3 regions of the Ligilactobacillus sp. LYQ135 genome follow, and region 3 is predicted to be linked to each of the others. Evidence: predicted binding sites of a transcription regulator. Region 3 holds the regulator's gene; each other region holds the start of a gene.
The links. Region 3 encodes HrcA, which represses chaperone genes, less so after heat shock. Its sites were predicted from a motif close to TTAGCACTCNNNNNNNNNGAGTGCTAA; they were not measured.

Region 1 (3,292 bases), on a different contig from region 3:
TTTAAAACCGTTTTATTAGGATGAAGGTTTTGTTGTTCTTGATCATAATAGCCAACTTGAACGTTTGTTCCTAAATGCGCAGTTCCTTTAATCAAAGGAAGTTTACCTAAGATACTCTTTAAAAGGGTAGATTTTCCAACTCCATTAGGGCCTACAATTGCTAAAACTTTATGTTTACGAAGTTCAAAATTAATTGGTTCTGCAAGGACTTGGTGATCATATCCAATTGCTGCATCTTCAACTTTTAAAACGACATCCCCACTTTCTTGTTGACTTGTAAATTGAAAACGAGGACCTTTCTCATCTTCTTCTGGGCGACTTAATCGTTTCATTTTTTCAAGTTGTTTACGTTTACTTTGAGCTCGTTTAGTAGTAGAAGCACGGACTAAATTTTTGTTAACAAATTCTTCTAAGTGGGCGATTTCAGCTTGTTGTTTTTGGTAGGATTTCCACTGTGATTTTAAGCGGACCTCCTTTTCTTTAATATAATCAGTGTAATTTCCAGTATAGTGACTTGAATGTTGGTGACTAATTTCAACAACTTCATTGACAACACGATCAAGGAAATACCGATCATGAGAAACAACCAGTAAAGCTCCAGTATAATTTTGAATATAACTTTCAAGCCATGTTAAAGTGTCAATATCTAAGTGATTAGTCGGTTCGTCTAAAATCAATAAATCCCGTTTTTCAAGTAATAGTTTAGCAAGTGCTAACCGTGTTTTTTGCCCACCTGAAAGTGAAGCAATTGAGCGCTTAAAGTCAGTTTCTTCAAATCCTAATCCACGCAAAACAGCTTTAATTTCATTTTGATATCCATAACCATTTTTTTCTTGAAAATCATGCATTAACTGATCATATTGTTTTAATAATTGTTGGTAATTATTAGTAGAGTGATCAATATTAGTTGCAGAAATCTGATTTTCGAGTTTATGAATTTGGTTTTCCATTTGAATTAATGGTTGAAAAACACTTTCCATTTCATTATAAATTGAGTTTTGAGACTCTAAACCAGTATTTTGAGCAAGGTAACCAATCGATAGTCCTTTTTTCTTAATAATTTGGCCTTCACTTGGTTCTTGATCGCCCATAATCATTTTGATTAAGGTTGATTTGCCAGCTCCATTCCGTCCGACTAAGGCAATTCGTGAATGGTCTTGAATATCAAGGTTAACATTTTCGAATAAAACATCGGCGCCAAAATGACGACTAACATTTTGGGCTTGTAATAACAACATAATTATGCTCCTTTCATGTAAATTATCTTAAACCAAAGAAAAGTAAAATAATCAAGTTCATTCCACCATGTGCAATCATAGGTGCTTTTAAATCGTGTGCTTTTGCATAGATCCATTCTAAAATACATCCCATTACAAAATAAATTAAAAAATGACCATCATGATGTGCAAGGGCAAATAAAATACTTGAAAAGATCGCAGCAATGATTGGCTTGAAATAGTAGGTTAGATTGCCAAAAAAAACTTTTCTAAAAATTAATTCTTCAATAATTGGTGCTGCCACCACGATATTTAGGAGATAAATCGGTGAATTTTTAAAAATAGTAATTAATTGGGTAGTATTTTGTGAGATCATGTTTTGCTTAAATACTAAGTGAGTAATGAGCATGCAAAGAATTTGACCAATAAAAACTAATCCAATTCCGCCTAATCCCCAAAGAAGAATTTTTTTGAAATTTTGCTTTGATTTAGGTTGTTCAATTATATTAGTATAACTAAATTTTTGATTTACCCATAAAAGTAACCCGGCTCCAAGTAAGCCAATGATGGTTAAAATTAAATAGAGAAATTTGGATGACCAGAAAAGTTTCTGGGTAATTATTTGAACAAGTAAATACGCTAGGTATCCAATTAAAATTGAGAGTGAATTTTTCTCAATTGCCATTCTAACAGCCTCTTTCATACACTAATTTATCAATATTGTAGCATGTTTTTAGTAATTTTCGAAATTTGATTAGCACTCGAGAAGTTAGAGTGATAAAAAATGCTTGCATTTTTTGGACAAGGTGAGTATAGTAATAATTGTAATCAATTAGCACTTAAATTAATCGAGTGCTAAAAATGGAGGGATTTATTGTGCTTAAACCATTAGGAGACCGTGTAGTCTTAAAAGTTGAAAAAGAAAAAGAAGAAACAGTCGGAGGGATTGTTTTAGCAAGTAATGCTAAAGAAAAGCCTCAAACAGGTGTAGTTGTTGCTGTTGGCGATGGTAAAACATTGGATAATGGTACAAAGGCTGTTCCTAGTGTAAAAGTTGACGATAAAGTCTTATTCGATAAATATGCTGGTACAGAAGTTAAATATGATGGGGAAGATTATTTAATTGTACGTGGTAGTGACATCATGGCAATTGTAGAATAATAAAAAAATAACTTTTTTGAGGTGATATTTTATGGCAAAAGAAATCAAGTTTTCAGAAGATGCACGTGCGAAAATGCTTGCAGGTGTAGATAAATTAGCTAATACAGTAAAATCAACAATCGGTCCTAAGGGTCGTAATGTTGTGTTAGAACAATCATTTGGTGCTCCTACGATCACAAATGATGGGGTAACAATTGCAAAGGCAATTGAATTGGAAGATCATTTTGAAAATATGGGTGCTAAATTAGTTGCAGAAGTTGCTTCAAAAACAAATGATATTGCTGGTGATGGAACAACTACAGCGACAGTATTAACTCAAGCAATTGTAAATGAAGGTATGAAAAATGTAACTGCAGGTGCTAACCCTGTAGGCATTCGTAAAGGAATTGAAGAAGCTACAAAGACAGCTGTTAAAGCTTTACACAAGATGTCACACAAGGTTGAATCAAAGAGTGATATCCAACAAATTGCAGCGATTTCAGCAGCCAATGAAGAAGTTGGTAAATTTATTGCTGATGCGATGGAAAAAGTTGGTAACGATGGTGTAATCACAGTTGAAGAATCAAAAGGAATTGATACTTCATTAGATGTTGTAGAAGGTATGCAATTTGATCGTGGTTACTTATCACAATACATGGTAACTGATGAAGATAAAATGGAAGCTGACTTAGATAATCCATACATCTTGATTACAGACAAGAAGATCTCAAACATTCAAGAAGTATTACCATTATTGCAATCAATCGTTCAACAAGGTCGTCCATTATTGATCATTGCTGACGATATTGATGGTGAGGCATTACCAACATTGGTATTAAACAAGATCCGGGGAACATTTAACGTAGTTGCTGTTAAGGCTCCTGGCTTTGGTGATCGTCGTAAAGAAATGTTGCAAGATATCGCAATCTTAACTG
Region 2 (3,292 bases), on a different contig from region 3:
TAATATGCAGTTGCGTAACCTGATGGACTCTTTAATAGCACTGTTGAAGTGAAAATTCCAACAATAATTCCCATAGCAGCATTAACAATTGTAATTAATGAACTAAATGCAGGTCGTAAGTTTTTAGGCACTAATGCCATTTGCAATGACTGTTGAATTGGCATTGAAGCATTTGCTAGTCCTGAACGTAAGAACAAAATAATTCCAATTGCAAGTGCTACTCCTGAACCAAACATATTTCCCCGTGCCATTAAAAACATTAATGGAACACATGATAATGTCATTACTGAAATAGATACAATTGAACCCAGTTTTCTTTCAAGCCATGGGGCAAAAGTATATCCAATTAACATCGCAAATGTTTGTAATGTAATAATCGTTGAAACTGTTCCCCGTTGAATATGTAAATAATTATTCAAGTAAATTGAAAAGTATGGTGTAATCAAATAAGCACCAAACCGAATTAATGCAAGAAAAACTACAAATAATACAATGTCTTTTTTAGCAAGTAACTTAAAGTTAACTGCTTTTTTAGCTTGTCTTTCTTCTAATTCTGCTTCCGTTTCAATATAATCACTTGGACGTTCTTTTAAAAACAATGAACATACAAACGCAAGTGCAGTAAAAGCAACGGCAATGTAAATTACTAACTTATATGATGTAATGTAGGCACTTAAAGTGTCACCTGTCATTTTCGCTTGATCTCCTGATAAAACAGAAGCTTTACTATAACTAACATGCATTAAATTACTGAAAACCCAAACAACCACTTTACCCCCAAAGAAGGTTACAATTGCTTGCGTTACTAAGTTAGTAACCATTACTGCTGACATCATAAACGTTCTAATTTTACGTGGAACATAAACAGAATACATCAACGGATACATAAAATCATAAATCCCTATTCCAGCCATTAAAATCGCATATGAAATCGCAATTAATTCTGTGTTGTTGCTATAAATCATGGCAAAAAGCGTTGCAATTGTTAAAATTGGTGCAACAATTAAAACTTTTTTATAACCTGTTTTATGAATATAAATCAACATAATTGCCATTAATACTGAACCAATCGCAGTATAAATATTTAATCTTGTAACAACATTTGGTGCAACCAAATCTAAATATGATGTCAAAGTATCATTAGTAATCCCCGTTACAGCCCCTAAAAGGCCATAAATTATAATATATACAAAACAATTTCGCTTATATCTTTTCTCCCAGTGTAACGATGGATCGTTCAAAGCAGGCATACCAGACATAGCAACATCTCCTTAATTTTTATTTAACTAAAACGTTAAAATTATTATACCACCCTTTTTAATTAATTTCTAATATTTTTTAAATGAATTTGTAATTTTATTATCACATTATTAATCAACACCTCACAATCATAAAGATTAACAACAACCGTATCTTCATTTGACCTTTTTTGACCAACGCGTTAGAATATAATCAACTTAAGTTATGTGATAAACTTAATTCAGTAATTTTAATATTAAGGAGGACGAATTCAATGAATTTAGTTCCAACAGTTATTGAACAATCTGCACAAGGCGAGCGTGCATATGACATTTACTCACGTTTATTAAAAGATCGCATTATTATGGTATCAGGTGAAATTAATGATGATATGGCAAATGCCATTATCGCTCAATTACTTTTCCTTGATGCTCAAGATTCAGAAAAAGATATTTACATGTACATTAACTCTCCTGGTGGCTCAGTTTCTGCTGGGTTAGCTATTTATGACACTATGAACTTTGTTAATGCTGACGTGCAAACAATTGTTATGGGAATGGCTGCATCAATGGCTTCAATTTTGGCAACTGCCGGTACAAAAGGTAAACGTTTTGCATTACCTCACTCTGAAATTATGATTCACCAACCTCTTGGTGGTGCTCAAGGTCAATCAACTGAAATTCAAATTGCTGCTGAACACATCTTAAAGACACGTGAATTGATTAATGAAATTTTAGCTGATCACACTGGTCAGTCAATTGAAAAAATTAACCAAGACACTGATCGTGATAACTTTATGACTGCTCAACAAGCACTTGATTATGGTTTAATTGACAAGATCATGGTTAATAAGAAAAAAGAAAAATAAAATTTATTAAATAAATAGGGCTGTGACTAATGTCACAGCCCTATTTATATTATTTAGCAGTTAGCTTTTCTGCCATTTCGTTAATCTTTCTTAATCGGTGATTGATTCCTGATTTAGAAATTGGTCCACCTGGAACTAACTCACCTAATTCTTTTAAACTTAACTCTGGATGAGCAACTCGAACCCGCGCAACTTCCTGTAATTTTTCAGGTAGTTTATCTAATCCAATTTGTTCATCTAGAAATTTAATATTTTCAATTTGCTTATTAGCAGCATCAGCAACTTTATTCAAATTTGCTGTTTCGCAATTTACAATTCGATTTACAGAATTGCGCATATCTCTAACAATCCGGATATCTTCGAATTTTAGCATGGAATTAGTTGCTCCAATTAATGAAAGAAAATCAGCAATTTTTTCTGCTTCTTTTAGATACGTAATGTACCCACTTCTACGTTCAGTTTTCCTTGCATTCAAGCGATAGCGATTCATCATTTCACAAATTGTATCATTGTGTTCTTCATATAAAGAATAAATTTCTAAATGATAACGTCCCGTTTCAGGATTGTTAACTGATCCAGTCGCTAAAAATGCTCCACGTAAATATGAACGTACTTTTAAATCATTATCTAAAAATTGCAACGGAACAGTCTGTTCAATTTGAAGTCCATTTAAAATATCTAAGTCATTTAAAACATGTTCGCTATCGTGTCGCAATTTTACAATGTACAAATTATTTTTCTTTAACTTCATCTTCCGGCGTACAATCAATTCACTTTCCACGTGATAAAATTGCTTAAGCAACTTATAAATTCGCCGTGCAGTTGCCGGATTTTCCGTTTGAACCGAGAGCACAAAATGATGATTTTCAATACTCAATGAGCCATTCATGCGAATGAGTGCCATTAACTCCGCTTTACCATTCCCTTCTTCATGAACTTCTAGCATTGTTAATTCTTTTTTTACATCACTTGCATAGGACAACTCAACTCATCCTTTCTTTAGTTAATCCATGATTGAGGTCGTCCTAATAATTGCATTAATTCTAAAACAACTTGATTACCATCATGAAATACACCGTGATTTTTTAATTCTAAAAAGTTATCTGAAATTACCCGGCATCCTTCTTCACGTAATCCCTTAAAATCATGCTTAACTTGTTCTAGGTATTCATCATACTTTTGACG
Region 3 (3,292 bases):
TTTTGCACGTGTTAAAGTTGTTTCTAAGTGCAATGGGCCACTTTGACCTGCAGCAATAAATGGTAATGAAATTTGAGCAGATGTAACTCCTGATAAATCCTTCTTAGCTTTTTCAGCAGCATCTTTCAAACGTTGCATTGCCATTTTATCTTGTGATAAGTCAATTCCATTGTCCTTCTTAAAGTTTTCAATTAACCAATTCATAATGGCTTTATCAAAGTCATCCCCACCAAGATGAGTATCACCATTTGTTGAAAGTACTTGAAAAACACCGTCACCTAATTCAAGGATTGAAACATCAAATGTTCCACCACCAAGGTCATAAACTAAAATCTTTTCATCTTTATCAGTCTTATCTAAACCATAAGCTAAGGCTGCAGCAGTTGGTTCGTTAACGATTCGTTCAACTTTTAAGCCAGCAATCTTACCAGCATCTTTTGTTGCTTGCCGTTGAGCATCGTTAAAGTAAGCTGGAACAGTAATAACTGCTTGGGTAACCTTTTCACCGAGATATGCTTCAGCATAATCTTTAATGTATTGTAAAATCATTGCTGAAATTTCTTGTGGTGTATATTCTTTTCCTTCAACAGTTACTTTATAGTCAGCTTCACCCATGTGACGCTTAATTGATGAAATTGTATCAGGGTTTGTAATTGCTTGTCGCTTAGCAACTTCACCAACTTGAGTTTCACCATCTTTAAATGAAACTACAGAAGGAGTTGTCCGGTTTCCTTCTGGATTTGTAATAATTTTTGCTTCTTTACCTTCGAGAACAGCAACAGCTGAGTTTGTTGTTCCTAAATCAATCCCAATAATTTTTGACATATCAAAATACCTCTTTCTTAATTATTGTGCAACAACAACCATTGCAGGTCGTAAAACGCGATCTTTTAACATATAGCCATCTTGATAAACTTCAACGACTGTATCTTTAGTTTGTCCATCTTCAACTGGTACAGTCTTAACAGCTTGATGTTTAGTTGGATCAAATGGTTGATTTAATGCTTCGATCTTTGTAATTTCATTATCCTTCAAAGCTTTTTCCATATCACGTGCAACCATTTCAATTCCACGTTTTAATTGTTCTGAAGCATCTTTTTCAACTTCAGCTTGTAATGCACGATTTAAATTGTCCATTACAGGCAAAATTTCCGTTGCAAGTTTTTGACCTTCATATTTTAAAAGTTGAGCTTGTTCATTTTTAAAACGTTTAGTCATATTTTGCATTTCTGCTTCTGCACGTAAATATTTGTCTTCAATTTCGTCATATTTCTTTTGCAAATCTGCTAATTGCTTTTCAATATCTGATTGGTTATCAGTTTGCTCATTTGACTGTTCATTTAAATCAGCTTGCGCTTTTTTAGATGTATGTTTTGCTTCTTGAGCATCAACATTTAAATCTTCCGCAGCCTTTTTATTTAAATGTTTTTCTTCTTTAGCCAAATCAACACCCCTTTTCCTATTTATGATAATAATTAGTTAACCTTTTCGACAATTCATCACGGAATGTGTCCATCATGCCAATCATTTTAGAATATGGCATATTGGTTGGCCCAAGAATTGCAATTAAGCCATGTCCATGATTACCATCATCATAAGTTGCAGAAACTAAACTATAATCAAGTGCATTACCTTGGCTACTATCTTTAATAGTAACTGCAACGTCTTGATCTGATTTTTGAATCAATTCATCTAAGTTAATTGAATGATCAACTAGTGAATATAGTGATTTAACTTGCTCAAGATTATCATCACTAGCAAAATTTAATAAGTTTCGCTTACCACTTACATATACATGTTCATGCAATGCCTTGTCTAAAATATCACCTACAGTTTTCATAAATCCAGATGATTGATGTAAATGATTCAAAATAGATGGTAAAATTTCTACCAGCTTATCATTTACTTGATTTAACTGCAATCCCACAATTTCATCATTGATGATTCGAATAACTGATTCTAAATCATCCCCATGAATATCAGCAGGAATAGTAAATTTTTGACTTTGAACGGAACCATCACTTGTAACCAACAAAATCATTATTTGACGGTTACGTAATGGAACTGCGCGAAAGCCTTCAATCACAACATCACTTGATTCAGGTTTTAATGAAATTGCAACGTAATTAGTCATTTGTGATAATAAGCGTGCTGATAAAGCTACAATATCGTCAACTTTTGAAAACTCATTACTTAATTCATGCCGAATATTTTTGATCATTTGTTGATCAACTTTGACTGGTTTTAATAAGTTATCAACATAGTACCGATATCCGCGCAATGAAGGAACTCTTCCAGAACTGGAATGTTGCTTCATAATATAACCTGCATGCTCTAATGCTGCCATTTCATTTCGAATAGTTGCTGAACTTACATGAATTGGTAATTGTTCTTGCAACTTCTTAGACCCCACCGGCTGACCGATATTAGTATAATCTTGGATAATTGCTTCCAAAATTGCTAATTGTCTATCTGTTAACATTTACAATCACCTCTTTAGCACTTAACACCCTCAAGTGCTAAGTCAATTATATATTACATAATATTTTGCCTTACGTCAAGGGTTTTACACACTTTTTTAGCAGAATAATTATTCGAGTGCTAATTTGTTTTTAAACTTCACTGCTATCCTTTTGCTCAAAATAATTAAGAGTAGCTTTTTTATCTTGTTTTAGCTGTTCAACTAACTGATCTGCTCCTCTAAATTTAACTGGTGCTCTTAAATAATGGAACCATTTGATTTTAACCGTTTGACCATAAACCATTTGATTAAAGTTAAACAAATTAATTTCAACGGTTAAAGGATTGGCACCAAATGTTTCATTATGACTAATCGAAGCCATTCCTAAATACCATTGATCTTCAACTTTAACTTTAACAGCATAAATCCCAATTCCAGGGATCAATTGTTCAGAGGCACTTTCAATATTAAGAGTTGGAAACCCTAATATTCTTCCACGAGCATGTCCATGAACTACCTTTCCAGTAAATTCAAATGGATATCCTAATAAATAATTGGCTAAATCTATATTGCCTTCTTGTAATAATTTTTTAATCTTAGTTGTCCCAATTTTTTCTTCATGATGACTTTGTTGAGGTACAGAAATTACTTTAAATCTGCCATTAGCAAATTGAGGTAAAGTTTGCATATTTGCAATTGTTTTTTTGCCATAAGTATAGTCAAATCCAGCAACAACAATTTTGGCATGTAAACCAACCATAAATTTATCGACAAATTCTTGAGGACTCTGTAAAGCCAACTTTTGATCAAAACAAGCAACATAGGCAAGAT

Region 1: the regulator HrcA is predicted to act here: its motif matches at 2,050-2,076, upstream of groES (co-chaperone GroES).
Region 2: the regulator HrcA is predicted to act here: its motif matches at 1,306-1,332, upstream of clpP (ATP-dependent Clp endopeptidase proteolytic subunit ClpP).

What each region holds. Positions count from the first base shown of each region.
Region 1 is NZ_JBSJYT010000008.1:48,753-52,044, forward strand. It holds gene ACWCL1_RS07125 (ABC-F family ATP-binding cassette domain-containing protein) at 1-1,238, opposite strand, end outside; gene ACWCL1_RS07130 (CPBP family intramembrane glutamic endopeptidase) at 1,261-1,902, opposite strand; gene groES (co-chaperone GroES) at 2,094-2,378, shown strand; gene groL (chaperonin GroEL) at 2,410-3,292, shown strand, end outside.
Region 2 is NZ_JBSJYT010000008.1:74,480-77,771, reverse strand. It holds gene ACWCL1_RS07250 (MFS transporter) at 1-1,259, opposite strand, end outside; gene clpP (ATP-dependent Clp endopeptidase proteolytic subunit ClpP) at 1,514-2,107, shown strand; gene whiA (DNA-binding protein WhiA) at 2,157-3,089, opposite strand; gene ACWCL1_RS07235 (gluconeogenesis factor YvcK family protein) at 3,107-3,292, opposite strand, start outside.
Region 3 is NZ_JBSJYT010000003.1:136,661-139,952, reverse strand. It holds gene dnaK (molecular chaperone DnaK) at 1-825, opposite strand, end outside; gene grpE (nucleotide exchange factor GrpE) at 847-1,443, opposite strand; gene hrcA (heat-inducible transcriptional repressor HrcA) at 1,460-2,482, opposite strand; gene ribF (riboflavin biosynthesis protein RibF) at 2,613-3,292, opposite strand, start outside.